2 regions of the Oribacterium sp. HCP28S3_H8 genome follow, and region 2 is predicted to be linked to the other one. Evidence: a T-box and tRNA genes for the amino acid it is inferred to sense, from the RefSeq annotation. Region 2 holds a T-box; the other holds one or more tRNA genes.
The links. The T-box of region 2 lies ahead of pheS (phenylalanine--tRNA ligase subunit alpha). A T-box ahead of a tRNA ligase gene usually reads a tRNA of that ligase, here a tRNA-Phe.
Positions count from the first base shown of each region.

Region 1: it has a tRNA-Phe gene. The T-box ahead of pheS (phenylalanine--tRNA ligase subunit alpha) is inferred to sense a tRNA for this amino acid. The anticodon was not compared.

Region 1 covers NZ_JBQHUZ010000006.1:16,885-25,654, forward strand. Annotated here, with positions in the region: tRNA gene ACTNEN_RS08220 (tRNA-Gly) at 28-99, opposite strand; gene ACTNEN_RS08225 (nicotinate phosphoribosyltransferase) at 237-1,706, opposite strand; gene ACTNEN_RS08230 ([FeFe] hydrogenase, group A) at 1,878-3,611, opposite strand; gene ACTNEN_RS08235 (NAD(P)-binding protein) at 3,605-5,437, opposite strand; tRNA gene ACTNEN_RS08240 (tRNA-Gly) at 5,541-5,612, opposite strand; tRNA gene ACTNEN_RS08245 (tRNA-Phe) at 5,744-5,816, opposite strand; tRNA gene ACTNEN_RS08250 (tRNA-Gly) at 5,823-5,893, opposite strand; gene ACTNEN_RS08255 (glycoside hydrolase family 13 protein) at 6,016-8,109, opposite strand; gene hpt (hypoxanthine phosphoribosyltransferase) at 8,142-8,687, opposite strand; gene tilS (tRNA lysidine(34) synthetase TilS) at 8,684-8,770, opposite strand, start outside.
Region 2 covers NZ_JBQHUZ010000005.1:28,185-36,954, reverse strand. Annotated here, with positions in the region: gene hisA (1-(5-phosphoribosyl)-5-[(5-phosphoribosylamino)methylideneamino]imidazole-4-carboxamide isomerase) at 1-329, shown strand, start outside; gene hisF (imidazole glycerol phosphate synthase subunit HisF) at 340-1,098, shown strand; gene hisI (phosphoribosyl-AMP cyclohydrolase) at 1,195-2,043, shown strand; gene ACTNEN_RS07320 (histidinol-phosphatase) at 2,040-2,978, shown strand; T-box leader at 3,187-3,436, shown strand; gene pheS (phenylalanine--tRNA ligase subunit alpha) at 3,528-4,553, shown strand; gene pheT (phenylalanine--tRNA ligase subunit beta) at 4,580-7,009, shown strand; gene smpB (SsrA-binding protein SmpB) at 7,168-7,638, opposite strand; gene rnr (ribonuclease R) at 7,657-8,770, opposite strand, start outside.

The DNA.
Region 1 (8,770 bases), on a different contig from region 2:
AATGTAACTTCCGATGCTTTACACTGAAGCGCGAGACGGGAATCGGACCCGCGACCTTCTCCTTGGCAAGGAGACGTAGTACCACTCTACTACTCGCGCACTCTTTTGTTCGGTGATTCATGCGAACAAAAGGGATTATACCTAAGGGTCAATAGATTGTCAAGCTGCAATTTAAAAGTCCGTCTGATTATCCTTGATCATTTCCAGACGGGACATCGGCTCCGCATTGCCAATGATCATTTCCGCTTCCGGTACTTGCCTCCATGCGCCAGCATATCCATCTTCATTTCATAATAGTCCGGCGTCATATCGACATAATGGCGGTGCGGATTCTCAAAGCGCTGCTCCTCATCCCAGATCTCATGCTGCAGCTGATCCTTGACATACGCTGCGATCTGCTTCACCGGTACCTCCGCTCCTGTGCGCTGGCCATCCTTCATCACAAGCTGCTGCAGCTTCCTTGCAGTGCAGTGCTCAAAGCTCCGCACCTTCCACGGCTTCTCCGGATCCACAAAGCGATATGGCTTGGAGAGATCGATCTCCTCGCCCTTTTCCGCGATGAGATCCGCAATCGCTCTGCCCTCCTCATTGTAAATCCGGTACACCTCCTTGATCCCAGGATTTGTAATTTTTTCCACACTCTCGGATACCTTAATGCGGGGAATCATCTCTCCATCCTCCTCTACGGCACAGAGCTTGTAAACCGCTCCAAAAACCGGCTCGGACTTGGATGTGATCAGGCGTTCACCTACGCCAAAAGCATTCACCTGACCACCCTGGGCAAGGATCGAAGTAATGGTAGCCTCATCCAGACTGTTGGAGATGACAATTTTAGCCTCCGGGAAGCCTGCTTCATCCAGCCGCTTCCGCGTTTCCTTGGTAAGATATGCAAGGTCACCGGAGTCAATCCGGATGCCAAAGCTTTTAGAGTGAATCCCTGCATCCCGCATCTCTTTAAAGACCTGAATTGCATTTGGAAGCCCGGAATCCAGTACATCATAGGTATCAATCAGCAGGATACAGTTATCCGGATAGATTTTTGCAAATTTCCGAAATGCTGTAAGCTCGTCATTATAGTACATAACCCAGCTATGCGCCATAGTACCGCCGACCGGGATATCAAAGTACTGACCGGCGGAAACCGTAGCTGTACTGCCGACACCCCCGATCACTGCTGCTCTTGCGCCATAGATTGCCGCATCATTGTTGTGAGCACGGCGGGCACCGAAATCCGATACCGCTCTTCCTCCTGCGGCACGGACAATACGGCTTGCTTTGGTTGCGATGAGGCTCTGATGGTTCACCTGCGCAAGAATTTCCGTCTCCACAAGCTGCGCCTCCACGAGATTGGCAACTACCGTCAGGATCGGCTCTCCCGGATACATGACGCTGCCTTCCGGAAAGGCGTATGCATCCCCATGGAAATGAAAGGCAGAGAGCCAGATAAGGAATCTCTCATCAAACAGTTTCAAACTCCTGAGGTACGCGATGTCCTCCTCGGAAAAATGCATATCCTCGAGGTATTCCAGTACCTGCTCCAATCCGGCAAAGATAGAGAAGCCTCCCTCATCCGGGTTTTTACGGTAAAAAACATCAAAGGCCACCTTGGCATCGGTATTTTCTTCAAGGAAATAGCCATTGGCCATGGTCAGTTCATAGAGATCCATCATCATGGATATGTTGCGCTTGTCATTGATTCTGTTCATCTTATGTCCTTCTTCCGCATCATTAAGACGTACCGCGCACTCCCCGGCACATGAATAGCTATTATTATACTATGCTTTGCCGGGATTATGTTAAAAAAATGCCACGGAAAATGAAGTTTCCCTCATATCTCCGCGGCATCTGATACAGCCGATATAGCCTGATGTATAAAATTATTTCTCGCCCGGCATCTTCCATCCATGCTGGTCTGTATGCAGGAGCTGCTCTGCTCTCTCGGAGAGCGGTGCTCCCAGATACTCCTCATATGCAGTCTTGATCGCCGGCGTCTCATGTGAGAAGCGCACGCTGCTGTCTGCGTCCTGCCGGTACAGTACCGGAGCCCGAAGCGCAGCCATCTCCATGCCATCGTGAATCGGCTGTCCACCGCCGCCGACGCAGCCACCCGGACATGCCATCACCTCCACAAAGTCATACTGCACCTGTCCCTTGCGTAGTGCCGTAAGCAGCTTTGACGTATTGCCAAGTCCATTGACAACCGCAACTCTCAGCCTGGAGCCTGCAAGATCAAACTCTGCTTCCTTCCAGCCATGCATGCCGCGGACTGCGTGGAATGCATCCGGATCCGGATTTTCCCCGGTGGCAAAATGATATGCCGTCCGAAGTGCGGCTTCCATAACACCTCCGGTAGAACCAAAGATGTTGCCGGCGCCGGATCCCATTTCAAACGGATTATCCAGCTCCGATTCTTCCAGCTCCTCCGGATGGAAATGCTCCGAACGGATCAGACGGTTTAACTCTCTTGTGGTAAGCACCACATCCACATCCGGATCGCCCTGATCGTCCTTCATCGTATCCAAAGCGCACTCTGCCTTTTTGGCAAGACACGGCATGATGGATACGGAAAAGATCCTGGACGGATCCACGCCGATCTTTTCTGCAAAATAGCTCTTGATGATCGCGCCGAACATCTGCTGCGGCGATTTGGATGTGGAAAGCTGATCAACAAAGTCCGGGAAATGTGCCTTGCAGTATCTTACCCATCCAGGGCAGCAGCTTGTAAACATCGGGAATGCTTCCGTATCCCGATGCTTCACTCTCTCAAGAAATTCGCTTGCCTCCTCCATAATCGTAAGGTCCGCAGACCAGTCGGTATCAAAAACATAGTCAAAACCCATCAGCTTTAAAAGCGTCGCAAGCCTCTTGATACTTGCCTTGGCAGGATTTAAACCAAACGGCTCACCCCATGCGGTCCGGATGGATGGCGCAATCTGCGCTACCACAATCTTCTCCGGATCCTCCAGTGCATCCAAAACCTTATCCGTATCATCCCGCTCACGCAGCGCTCCCACCGGACAGTGGGTGATACACTGACCGCAAAGCGCACACTTGGAGTCCTCCAGCCGATATACATCCCGCACATCCACCGTAGTCTGTGCACCGGTATTCACCACATCCCAGATATGGCTGTCCTGGATCTTGTCGCAGACCTGGATACAGCGCATACACTTGATGCACTTGTCATAATCCCGGATCAATGGGAATGTTTTAGAGCCTTTATTCACCGGAAGCTGCTTTGCAAAGGGCACCTCCGTAATATTAAGATCATTGGCAACCTTCTGCAGTGTGCAGTTGCCGGAGCGTACGCAAATCGCACAATTGGTGTTATGCTGCGACAGGATCAGCTCCACATTGGTCCTTCTGCCTTCCCTTGCCTTACGCGAATTGGTCCGGATCACCATACCTTCGCTCACGGTGTTGTTGCAGGCGGTCATCAGACGATCATATCCCTCGACCTCCACAACGCAGACCCGGCACGCCGCAATTTCATTAATTTCCTTAAGAAAGCAGAGTGTCGGAATGTGAATGCCGGCAGCGGCAGCCGCATTCAAGATGGTGGTTCTCTCCGGCACCTCGATTACCTTACCGTCAATTGTACACTTTACCATTTTGCTTCTCTGCCTCCCTTGAAAATTCCATATCCAAAGTGATCACAGTGCAGACAGCGTGAGGACTCCTGCAGAGCCTCCTGTTCTGACATCGGGCACTCCATCAGCTTGAAATCATGTTTTCTCTCCTCCGCCGGGCGCTCCGTCATATTAACTCTGCCGATCGGTTTATGATCGTCAAAGCGGATCGGCGGGATGACCACATCCGAGGTGATCTCATGATGGAAGCCGAGATACTCATCAATATTGGCAGCTGCCACCTTACCTGCCGCAATGGCGCGGATCACCGTTGCAGGACCGGTCACGCAGTCACCTCCGGCAAAAATTCCGTCCGCACCGGCAATATCCGAGGTATCAAAGGCAGAGATCATACCACGCTCCACCGGAAGTCCAAATTCACCGAATTTCCGGGAATCTATACCCTGTCCGATGGCAACCAGCACACGGTCTGCCGGGAGTCTTACCTCCGGCTTATCACTCTGCATCGGAGACGGGCGTCCGCCCTTGATCGCTCCCGGAATCTGCGGCTGTACAATCAAGGCAGTACAATGATTGTCCGCGTCCTTTTCAATCCGCACCGGGGCATTCAGCTCCAGTACCTCACATCCATCGGCAATGGCGCCCTCCACCTCCTCCGGAAGCGCTGTCATATCCACCTTACGGCGACGATAGGCGATTTTTACAGATTTTGCGCCGCAGCGGATCGCAGAACGCGCCACATCCATCGCAACGTTTCCTCCGCCGACAACCACAATATTGAGACCGGTATAATCCGGGTACTCATCATCACCGATGGCTCTGAGCATCTCCACCGCGGAAACCACACCCTTGGCATCCTCTCCTTCAATACCGATCTTTCGGTCACTGTGGGCACCGATCGATACAAACATGGCATCGCACTGCGCACGGAGATCTGCGATGGAGAGGTCCTTACCAATGGAAACATCTGTCACGGTCTTAAAGCCGCTCAATTTAAGCCCATCAATCTCATGATCCAGTACCTCTCTCGGGAGACGATATGCCGGGATGCCATAGCGCAGCATACCTCCCAGGCGTCTCCTCTGCTCATAGACCGTCACATCATGTCCCATAATGCTAAGATAATATGCACACGAGAGTCCACCGGGTCCTCCTCCTACAACAGCGACCTTTTTACCGGTCGGTGCCATCCTCTTAGGTCTTGGGATCTCTCCCTCATGCTCGCAGGCAAATCTCTTAAGCCCGCGGATATTGATCGGATCATCTACCATGGTTCTGCGGCATCTGACCTCACAGGGATGCTCGCAGATCATACCGCACGTAGCGGGCAAGGGATTATCCTTACGGATCAGCTGTACGGCGTCCCCATAGCGCTTATCATGGATCAGAGAAATATATCCCGGGATATCCACATGCGCCGGACACTGCCATACACATGGTACCGGCTGATTCTGCATGCCCTTGCAGCGCCCATGCACAATATGCTCCTCATAATCATCGCGGAATCCGCGCAGTCCCTCCAGGACCATCCTGGCCGCTTCCGAACCGATCACACAATCCGCCGAGTAGTAAATGCTCTCTGCTGTTGTCTCAATCAGATCCAGCGTACCAAGATCCGCTGTTCCGTTAAGCACGTTCTGGATCAGCGCCTCCAGCTGTCCAAGTCCGATCCGGCAGGGCACACATTTGCCGCAGGACTGGGAGTGGCACATATGCAGAAAGGATGCCGCCAGGTCTACCGGGCATAATCCCGGCTGTGATGCCTGTATCCGACGCTCCAGATCTTTATAAAGTGCCTCGACAGTCTTTTCCGCACGGTCTTTCGTCACAATACTCAACCTGCTCATAATTCACAAAACCTCCTGACACGATTTTATTAATTATAGCATATTTGAGAACAAATTTGAGCAACAAAAAAAGCATCAGAATACTTTCTGATGCTTCATTACAAGCGCGAGACGGGAATCGGACCCGCGACCTTCTCCTTGGCAAGGAGACGTAGTACCACTCTACTACTCGCGCATTATTAATGTCCGTTCAGCTTTCATTTCTGTGAAGAACGACATTATACAAAAGACAAACCATATTGCCGAATGATTTTTATCTATCATGAAATCATAATCTATATCAGCACTCAGCAGATTTATCTTGAGTGCCCAGAACCGGAATCGAACCAGTGACACGAGGATTTTCAGTCCTCTGCTCTACCGACTGAGCTATCTGGGCATCCAGAGCGGGTGATGGGAATCGAACCCACGTATTCAGCTTGGAAGGCTGACATTCTACCGTTGAACTACACCCGCGTCTTCCGTGTCCCTCTCGGTGACACGAATGATATAATATATGAACTTCTGATTTTTGTCAACAGCATTTCAAAAGTTTTTTAAAAAGTTTCCAGTCAATATCTCCGACCAGTTTCTGACCGTTAATTCTCATCCCGCTTTTCCTTTTTGGGATGACAGTTGGCAACATAAATCTTACCACTGTAGGGCTTCATATAGCTCCGCAGCATGCCGCCCTCCGCCTTGCGGTGCGTTGCTCCAGCGTTATATCCAGCAGAGGTAGTATTCAGCACCCGCGTAATTTCCGTGGTATCCAGGATACCCGTACGCCAGACCGGTATGGTCAATGGATACTCCTCCGCACAGCTGTTGATCGCAATCACCGCCACACGGCTGCCATAGATCCGGGCATAGACAATAAAATTGGTGCCTGACATCAGCGGCATCAGAGATCCGTACTTAAGCTCCGGATATCCGTTATGCGTGTTTGCCAGATATTTATGATACTCCAGAAGCTCAAAGTCCTCATGCTTCCACGGAAATGTCCGCCGGGAGTCAGGCTCTGTCCATCCCACCATACCAACTTCATCTCCATAGTACAGCGTTGGTGCGCCAGGCCAGGTCATCTGGATCATCGCGCCCAGACGATACAGCGGCACATTGATATTTTCTCCCGCAGCTTCCGGACCCATCTGTGCCACTCTGCCCACAGTCATATTGGTACGCGTCATGAAACGGGAATGATCATGGTTGGAAAGCTGATTCATGGACGACATAATGCTGATCTCCGGCATCCTCGCCATATTATACAGCATGGAGCTGAAAAATCTCCCGCCGTCTCCACGCAGCAGGTCATTGCGGCTGTCACTGTGCTTCTCCATCCCGGTCAGGAACCATGTAACCGGCTCCATAAACGCATCATAATTCATGACCGTATCCCATTCATCCCCCCGGAGCCACGGATAAGGATCTCCGTAATGCTCGGCAATGATGCATGCCTCCGGATTTGCCATACGCACCGCCTTTCGGAATTTTTTCCAGAAGCAATGGTTATAATCTGCGCTGTGTCCAAGATCCGCCGCGACATCCAGTCTCCATCCGTCACAGCAGTAGGGCTTGGAAACCCATTTACGCGCTATCCTGAGAATCTCCTCCTCCAGCTTGCTCGATCCCTCGTAGTTAAGCTTTGGCAGAGTATCATTCCCCCACCACTTCTCATAGCTGTCATTGTTAGGCCACGCCGCAGGATCATCCCTGGAAAATAAAAAATAGGGGTGGTAGGGACTCTCACGAGACTCATATGCGCCCGGTTCATATTCATTGGACATATCCGTATGATCATAGAATCCGCTTTTGTTCATCCACTTGTTAAAGGAACCGCAGTGATTAAAGACACCGTCAATAATCACCCGCATGCCCCGTTTATGGCACGCCTCTACAAAATGTATAAACAGCTCATCGGAGGCACGGAGATTCTCTTGATTTGTCGTCCGAATCCGGTATTTGGATGCATGCCGGTTGTCAAAATCTTGTTCTCCCAGAACTTCTCCTCCATCATATACAATTTTACCGATATGCGGATCTATATGGTCATAGTCCTGCGTATCGTATTTATGATTTGAAGGTGACACAAATAAAGGATTAAAGTATATGACCTTAACGCCAAGCTGTGACAGATAATCCAGCTTGTCCCAGACACCCTGGATATCACCTCCGTAAAAACGGTGTACATCAAAGGCCTCTATCGGAGCATCCCAGTCATGAACATTTACCACGGGTTTCCCGAGGTAGATGTATTCGCGGTCTAACACGTTGTTGTCCGGATCTCCGTTGTTAAAGCGGTCGATCATAATCTGATACATCACCGCGCCCTTAAGCCACCCCGGTACATGAAATCCCGGAATCAGCTGAAAGGCATACTCCTTGTCCATATTGCTGTTTACGCCGAGGCGGTTATAGTGGATCCTTTCCTCATGCTTCTGGATATAAAACGTATAGCTTACCGTATCCCTGCCGATTCTCAGCTGATATTCGTAATAATCAAAGTACGTATCTGAGAACGCCAGAGTCATGGTATGCGTTTCATTGCATTCGTGAAAGTGAATATAGACCGAGTCCACATCTCCTTTCAGTGTTCGGAAGCGGATTCTTATGTTGTCACCTGGATCAGGCTCCTGCGGACTCCGGTATTCATCACTGCCAGAGGTATAGAGACCGTCCCAGTTTATACTACTCATTTCCATCTGTTAAAAACAACCCTATCCTGAATTTACTGTTTCTCCTGCGGATCATCAAATTCCACCACACCAATGTATGGCAGATTGCGGTAATGCTGATCATAGTCAAGTCCGTATCCGACAACAAATTCGTCCGGGATTTCAAAGCAGGAGTACCGGACCGGCACCTCCTTCTCCCGACGGGATGGCTTATTGAGCAGCGTGCAGATCTCAATGGAATTCGGCTTCCGCTCCCGTAAAATGCGGGAAAGATGATTCAGCGTATGACCCGTATCAATGATGTCCTCGACAATCATGACATTTTTCCCTTCCAGCGGCTCATCCAGGTCCTTTACAATCTTAACAATACCGCTGGAGGTCGTACCGGAGCCATAGCTGGATACCGACATAAAATCCATAGTGACATCGGTATCATGGATTCTCTTGGCAAGCTCACACATAAACATAGCTCCGCCCTTAAGGATACAGATCAGATGGAGCGATCTGCCACGATACTCCTCGCTGATCTGATCCGCGATTTCCGTAATCCTCGCTTCAATCTGCTCCTCTGGAATCAATATTCTGACATGCTCACTCATGATTTCTTTCTCCTTTTCATGCTAATAATCTCACGGTTTACTCTAAGGATCAGCCGCTTCTTACGTATGTCGGCACTCATATG
Region 2 (8,770 bases):
CCAGAAACGGCAAGGTGGCGGTCAAGGGCTGGCTTGAAATTCTGGATGTGGATATGATGGAGTTTCTTCGTCATCTGGAAACACTGGGCGTGCGCACGGCAATTGTGACGGATATCTCCAGAGATGGCGCCATGCAGGGAACCAATCTCCCATTGTATAAGGAGCTCGCAAAACTTACAGGACTCAATATTACAGCATCCGGAGGAATTTCAAGTCTTGCGGAATTAAAGGCGCTAAGAGACATGCAGCTTTATGGAGCCATCCTTGGTAAGGCAATGTACACCGGCGCGGTGTCGCTGGAGGATGCACTGGCACTGGTAAAAGAGTAAAGGAGAGCGTATGATTACAAAACGTATCATTCCATGTCTTGATGTCCGGGACGGAAGAGTTGTCAAGGGCGTCAATTTTACGGGGCTAAAGGATATTTCCAGCCCGGTAGAACTGGGACAGTACTATTCGGATGCCAGCGCGGATGAGCTTGTATTCTATGACATCACTGCATCATTTGAAGGTAGAAAGCTGTTTACGGATATCCTGACTGAGGTGGCATCCCGGATCTTTATTCCGCTTACGGTTGGTGGTGGCATCAATACACTGGAGGATTTTGACCGGGTATTAAAATGTGGCGCAGATAAGGTATCTGTTAATTCCGGCGCCATCCTGCATCCGGAGCTGATCCCTGCGGCGGCAGAGAAGTATGGAAATCAGTGCGTGGTACTCTCGGTGGATGCAAAGCGGGTCGATGGAGCTTATCATGTTTTCCGTAATGGCGGACGAATCGACACCGGCATCGACGCACTCGACTGGATCCGCGATGGTGTTATGCATGGAGCCGGAGAGGTGGTGCTTAATTCCATTGATACGGATGGTGTAAAGCAGGGCTTTGACCTTGAGATGCTCAAGGCTGTGAATGCCATTGTCAAGGTTCCGGTCATTGCCTCCGGAGGTGCTGGCTCCATAGAGGATTTTGTGACACTGTTCCGGGAGGTACCGGAGATTTCTGCAGGTCTTGCCGCAAGTATTTTCCATTTCGGTGAGGTCCGGATCCAGGATCTTAAGGCTCGTCTCATGGATGAGGGGATTCCGGTGCGTATCTGACAAAATACATGATATACGCAATATATTTCCTGTGATTTGCGGTATACTGTAACAGCTTAATTAGGATGGAATGAGGAAAGTAAGGGGAGTATACTTATGGAAGAAGCTTTTGACATTGCCAGAATCCGTTTTGACGACAAGGGTCTGGTACCGTGTATCGTGCAGGATTATGAGACGAAGCGGGTACTGACGCTTGCGTATATGAACCGCGAGTCGCTTGCCATTACGCTGGAGAAGGGACTTACATGTTTCTGGTCACGTTCGCGTAAGGAGCTCTGGCTTAAGGGCGAAACATCGGGAAATTACCAGCATATTGTCAGGATGGAGGCGGACTGTGACTGTGACGCGATCCTTGCTTTGGTGCGGAAGGATGGACCTGCCTGTCACCGCGGCACGGACAGCTGCTTTGATGCATCACTTGTAAAAACCTGGCCGGAAATGATTGATGTTTATGATGCCAACCGGAAGCGTACCGGTCGGACTGTTCCGAGGAAACAGTATTTTCTGAAAAAGGGCGAGTATATGCTTTATGTACTCGCAATCCTCGAGGATGCTGCCGGGAGGATCCTTGTGACCAGGAGAGCGCTTGATAAAAAGTGGGCTGCCGGTTCCTGGGAAATCCCCGGCGGAGGCGCCGATGCCGGAGAGGATTCCTTTACGGCGGTTGTCAGGGAAGTTTCCGAGGAGACCGGACTTGACATATCCGGGATGCATCAGGCACCGGTATACAGCTATGTCAACGAGGATCTCGCAAGAGGCGACAATTATTTCGTGGATATTTATCATTTCCGTTTTCCTTTTACGCTTAAGGATGTCACGCTGCAGAAGTCGGAAGCAATTGATGTAAAGCTTGCAACGATTCAGGAAATCACCGAAATGAATCAGCAGCATGCGTTTCTTCACTATCAGAGGATCTGCAAAGCTCTTAAGGCGGAGGTGTCATGACAATTAAAGGGAATTATCACACGCATACATCCTTCTGTGATGGCAGAGATACGCCGGAGCAGGTTGTTGAGATGGCACTTCGCAAGGGCTTCCGGCATCTTGGATTTTCCGGACACATGGATCCGGGCGTTTCGATGGACTTTCCTCAATATGAGGCGGAAATCTGCAGGCTGCAGGACAAATACCAGGGACGCCTTGAAATTCTGAGAGGGGTGGAGCTTGACAATGTTACCGGTGCGGAGTGCGCCCCTGCGGTAGAGTATGCGATCGGATCGACCCACTTTATCCCGATCCCGGGGAGTGAAATCTGGAACCGGACCTTTGGACTTGACGAAATCTGTGAAGACGGAATCAATGGAGATCAGATCATCTGCGTGGATGCATCGCCTGATGTCTTAAAGTCCGGCTGTGAACGATACTATGATGGGGACTACTATGCCATGTCGCAGGATTATTACCGTTTTGAGGCAGAGGTGGCGAAGCGGCTTAAACCTACGTTTATCGGCCATTTTGATCTGATCACACGCTTTAATGATCTGAGTCCGGAGGAGGGAGGACATTTCCTGGATGAACGCTCCGGGAGATATCTGCAGCCTGCCATGGATGCCATGCAAAGTCTTGTTGCTTATGGCATCCCATTTGAAATTAATTTAGGCGCTGTCAATCGTGGTAGAAAGCGGGAGCCGTATCCAAGGACAGAGCTTCTAAAGGCGCTCTCGGAAATGGGCGGCGAAGTTCTGCTTAGCTCGGATGCGCATCAGATGGAAAAGCTGGATGGTGGCTTTGATTTCTCCCTCCATGAAATCAAAGCCTGCGGCTTCCGTCATGTGAATGTCCTCACCCGGGAGTTCAGCGGGAAACCTGCGTTAAACAGCCGTGCCCTTGGGCAGGGAGTCGTGAGCGGTCCGCTATACTGGAAGGAAATCGAGCTTTAGACGGATCAGAAGTAAATTCAGGGTTAAAAATTGCCTAACCGACATTTGTCAAGCATAGACCGAAAGAGCACTTGACTTTCCGTGCATGAAGTAATAAGCTTGATAGCAGTTTATATATAAGATCAAGTGAATGCGTTGGATTTTCAAATACATAGGATCTAACTTGCATATAAGACCTGGTATAAACCGCATATAATCATAATGAATTAAAAAGACGATGAAGGTGTACAGTAGGTCAGATGTATTTCCCGGGAGAGAAAAACCGTGAGGCGCTGAGAGCGGTTTGAGAAATCTCTGATACGAATTTTCCCACTGGAGTTGTCCGGATGAACCATAGTTCGATTGTTAATGTTGATTTTAGGCAGTAGTCCGGAACGTCCGAGCGCGTTAAGCCGAAGAGTGTCTGTATCCTTTGTGATACAGGAACAAGGGTGGTACCGCGATGATTCGTCCCTGTGAGTCTTAGGACTTGCAGGGACTTTTTGTTGACAGTAAAAATATATGTTTCGATTCTGCGACCCTGGCAGGAGCGACGTAAGGAGATGGATTATGGTAAACAGTGAAAAGTTGCAGGAGCTTCGGCAGCTTGCCGAGGAAAGCATTCAGAAAGCACAGGATGCCAGGACGCTTAATGATTTAAGAGTCAAATTTCTTGGAAAGAAAGGTGAAATTACCGCGCTTCTCAAATCTATGAAGGACCTTTCACCTGAAGAGAAACCGAAATTCGGACAGATGGTCAATACTGTACGTGCAGAGGTGGAGAGCGCAATCGAGACACATATGGCGGAGCTGGAGGCAAAGGCAAGAGAAGCCAAGATGGCTGCCGAAACGATTGATGTGACACTTCCTGCCAAAAAGATGCAGTATGGGCATGCGCATCCCAATACCCGCGCGCTGGAAGAAGTCGAGCGAATCTTTGTCGGTATGGGATATGAGGTCGTGGAAGGTCCGGAGGTTGAGTATGATGAATACAACTTTGAGAAGCTAAACATTCCCAAGGGACATCCGGCGAGAGATGAGCAGGATACCTTCTATATTAATGACAGCATCCTCCTGAGAACCCAGACCTCTTCTGTGCAGGCGAGAGTCATGGAGCAGGGCAAGCTTCCAATCCGTATGATTTGTCCGGGACGTGTATTCCGTTCGGATGCTGTGGATGCGACGCATTCACCGTCCTTCCATCAGATTGAGGGACTTGTGATAGACAAGCATGTTACATTTGCAGATTTAAAAGGTACGCTTGATAAATTTGCCAAGGAGCTGTTTGGACCGGAAACCAAGACGAAGCTGCGCCCGCATCATTTCCCGTTTACGGAGCCTTCTGCAGAAGTGGATGTAAGCTGCTTTAAGTGCGGCGGTAAGGGCTGCCGGTTCTGCAAGGGTGAGGGCTGGATCGAGATCCTGGGATGCGGTATGGTACATCCCCATGTGCTTGAGATGTGTGGTATTGATCCGAAGCAGTACAGCGGTTTTGCCTTTGGGGTAGGTCTTGAGAGAATCGCGCTTCTTAAGTATGAAATTGACGACATGCGTCTGCTTTATGAAAACGACACCCGTTTCCTGGAGCAGTTCTGATCGGATAAGAGAGGGGAAACTTTATTATGAATACATCAATGAACTGGATCAAGGAGTATGTGCCGGAGCTTGACTGCACTCCCAAGGAGTGGACAGACGCCATGACGCTGAGCGGAACCAAGGTAGAGACCTGCACAATTTTAAACAAAAACCTGGATAAGATCGTCACCGGCAAGATCAAGTCAATTGAACCGCATCCGGATGCAAATCATCTTGTGATCTGTCAGGTGGATATCGGTAAGGAGGCTCCGATACAGATTGTGACCGGTGCAAGCAACATGAAGGTTGGAGATGTGGTGCCGGTTGTACTGGATGGCGGTAAGGTTGCCGGAGGACATGATGGTGGACCACTGCCGGAGGATGGCATTACGATCCATGCCGGTGCACTGCGCGGGGTTCCGTCCAATGGTATGATGTGCTCGATTGAGGAGCTCGGTTCCTCCAGAGAGTTCTATCCGGAGGCGCCGGAATCGGGACTGTATATTTTTCCGGAGGGGACAGCTGTCGGACAGGATGCGCCTGCTCTGCTCGGGCTTAATGATGCGATCCATGAGTATGAGATCACATCCAATCGTGTAGACTGCTACAGTGTACTGGGCATTGCGAGAGAAGCAGCGGCAACCTTTGGCAAGACCTTCCATATGCCGAGAGAGGAAAAATCCGGTAATGGTGAGGACATCCATGACTATCTGGACGTTTCGGTACTGGATCCGGAGCTCTGCCCGCGTTATACCGCACGTATGGTAAAGAACATCCATTTGGCGCCGTCTCCGAAATGGATGCAGATCCGTCTCGCCTCTGCCGGTATCCGTCCGATTAATAATATTGTTGATATTACAAATTATGTGATGCTGGAGTATGGTCAGCCGATGCACAGCTATGACTATGACCTGATCCGTGGACATAAGATCATTGTAAAGTGTGCCGAGGATGGAGACAGTTTTGAAACGCTGGATCAGCAGGTACGGAAGCTTGACCATACGGTACTGATGATTAATGATGCCGAGGGACCCATCGGTATTGCCGGTATCATGGGCGGACAGAACTCCAAGATTACGGATGATGTCAGGACCATGGTGTTTGAAGCGGCAACCTTTGACGGCACCAACATTCGCCTGAGCGCCCGTAAGGTGGGTGACCGTACGGATGCGTCGGCATATTTTGAAAAGGGTCTCGATCCGAATCTTGCGGAAGCAGCGATTAACCGGGCATGCGCACTGATTGAGCAGCTTCATGCCGGTGAAGTTGTAGGTGGCATGATCGACGTCTATCCGGTAAAGCGGGAACCGTCCGTGGTTAAGTGCACTGCAACCGAGATCAACAATCTGCTGGGTACAGAGTTTACTCCGGAGGAGATTAAGGCATATCTTGAAAGGGTAGAGCTTTCTACAGAGGTTAACGGAGATGAGCTTACGGTAACAGCGCCGACCTTCCGTCAGGACATCCACAGGATGTGTGACATTGCAGAGGAGGTTGCGAGATTCTATGGCTATGCAAACATTCCGATGACACTGCCTGCCAATACCGACAATGTCGGCGGACTCGCACCGGATCTGCTTGTGAATGAACGCGTGCGTCATTACGCACAGGCACTCGGGTACTCTCAGGCCTTTATGTATTCCTTTGAGTCGCCCAAGGTGTATGACAAGCTGAAATTTGCTGACGATGCACTGGAGAAGCAATACATTACAATTTCCAATCCGCTGGGAGAGGATTTCTCCGTGATGCGTACTTCCTCTATGAATGGAATGCTGACATCTCTCAGTACAAACTACAACCGTCGAAACAAAGTCGCGAAGCTCTACGAGATGGCCAATATTTACCTGCCCAAGGCACTGCCGCTTACAGAGCTTCCGGATGAACGGATGCAGCTTACGCTCGGAGCAATCGGGGAGAGCGATTTCTTTAGTATGAAGGGCGATGTGGAGGTGATCCTGAACCAGCTCGGACTGAAGGGCAGATTCCACTATGATGCAGCATGCAACAAGCCATTTTTGCATCCGGGCCGGAAGGCAAATATCCTTTATGACGGCAAGGTGATTGGTTATCTCGGCGAGGTTCATCCGGATGTCCTGGATAATTACGGCATTGGAGAGAAGGCGTATGTTGCTGTTGTTGACATGCCTTCGGTTTATCCGTATGTAAACGACAACATTAAGTATACTCCGCTTGCCAAGTTCCCGGCAGTTTCCCGTGACTTCTCTATGCTGGTGCCGATGTCAGTGACAGCTGGAGAGATTGAGGATATGCTGGTGCAGCGGTCCGGGAAGCTTCTTGAGAGTGTCAAGCTGTTTGATGTTTATGTGGGAGCACAGGTGCTCGCTGGCTTTAAGTCCATGGCATATACAGTTACACTTCGTGCACAGGATCATACCTTGACAGAGGATGAGATTAACGGAACCGTTAAGAAGATCCTGAATGGTCTTGAGCAACTCGATATCAAGCTTCGCTCCTGATCAGGATAGAATTTTGACACTGCATTGTCCGATATGATGTAAATGCAGGCGGAACAAATATAGGTGAAACAGCCAATATAGAAGCGGGACTATCGCTGGCACTAAAAGTGCTCTCGCAATAGCCCCGCTTCATTTTTTATTATGTTATCCTGCGCGTCTCAGACGCGGATATTGGTCTTTTTAAATTCTTTTTCCAGATCTCTCCGGATCGCTTTCTTTTTCATATCATCTCGTTTATCATACAGCTTTTTGCCCCGGCAGAGACCGATTTCCACCTTGACGAGACTGCGTTTAAAATAGACTCTGAGGGGAATGAGCGCGATCCCCGGTTCCTGCATTTTGCCGGCGATTTTATTGATTTCCACCCGATGCAGTAAGAGCTTCCGGTCGCGGAGCGCATCCCGGTTAAAAATATTGCCTTTTTCATAAGGATTGATATGCATGCCATAGATATACACCTGACCGTTTTTGATCTGGCACCAGGCCTCTTTTATGGAGCACTGTCCAAGGCGCAGAGACTTTACCTCTGTGCCGGCAAGCTCGATGCCGCATTCATAGGTCTGATCCACAAAATAATCATGGTAGGCTTTTTTGTTATTGGCAATCAGTTTGATCCCTTCCTCAGCCATCTTGGTTACCTCCGTATATCAAGTTAAATCCTGCTTCCAGTCCGGAACCAGCATAAAGTCAATGGTACGTGTCAGGCGGTCTGCATTCATCACGGAAATCCGGACGGTATCTCCCAGGCGATAGACCTTTCCGGTACGTTCTCCCACAAGCTCATATTTATCCGGATGGAATGTATAGAAATCCGAATCCATCAATCGGAGAGCCACCATGCCTTCCACCGTATTGGGAAGCTCGACATAGATGCCGTAATTTGTAATTCCCGAGATGATTCCGGTAAATTCCTCGCCGATATGATGCTGGATGTATTCGCATTTCTTTAATTTATTGGTTTCCCTCTCTGCTTCATCGGCACGGCGCTCCAGAGTGGAGGAGCGGTCCGCAACACCCGGAAGCAGCTCCCGGTAATGCTCGATCCGCCGCGGACGGAGCCCGCCCCGGAGATTCTCCTTTATGATCCTGTGGATCTGCAGATCCGGATACCGTCGGATCGGGGAAGTAAAGTGCGTATAGTATTTTGCGGCAAGACCGAAATGCCCGCTGTTTTCCGTAGAGTACCGTGCCTGCTTCATGGATCTCAGCGTCATGGTCTGAATGACGGCTTCTTCCGGTGTACCCACGATGGAATCCAGAAGCTTCTGGATTTCCTTGGGATGCACCTCGTCTCCCTTATGATGGATGACATGCCCAAAGTTCTCCACCATGAGCTCCAGCTGCCGTAATTTCTCAGGATCCGGCTTTTCATGCACCCGGTATAAAAACGGAAGCTGCTGCCAGAAATAATCCTCGGCAACCGTTTCATTGGCTGCCAGCATAAAATCCTCGATCAGCATGTTGGACTCATTGCGGCTGTAGGGATAAATCTTGACAACATGTCCGCGTTCGTCCAGCTCGATTTTGGACTCCGGAAAATCAAAGTCAATACCTCCTCTTGCGTACCGCTTTTTTCTGAGAAGCTCCGCAAGCTCCCTCATCCGGAAAAGAAGGTCCCGGAAAGGAAGATAGGACGTCTTATCCTCGCCATTATTTAATTCTGTGTCATTCAAGACCGCATGCACGCCGGAGTAGCTCATGCGCTTATCCGAGCGGATGACGCTCTCGCAGATTTCGTGACCGACAATGGTGCCCTGAGGA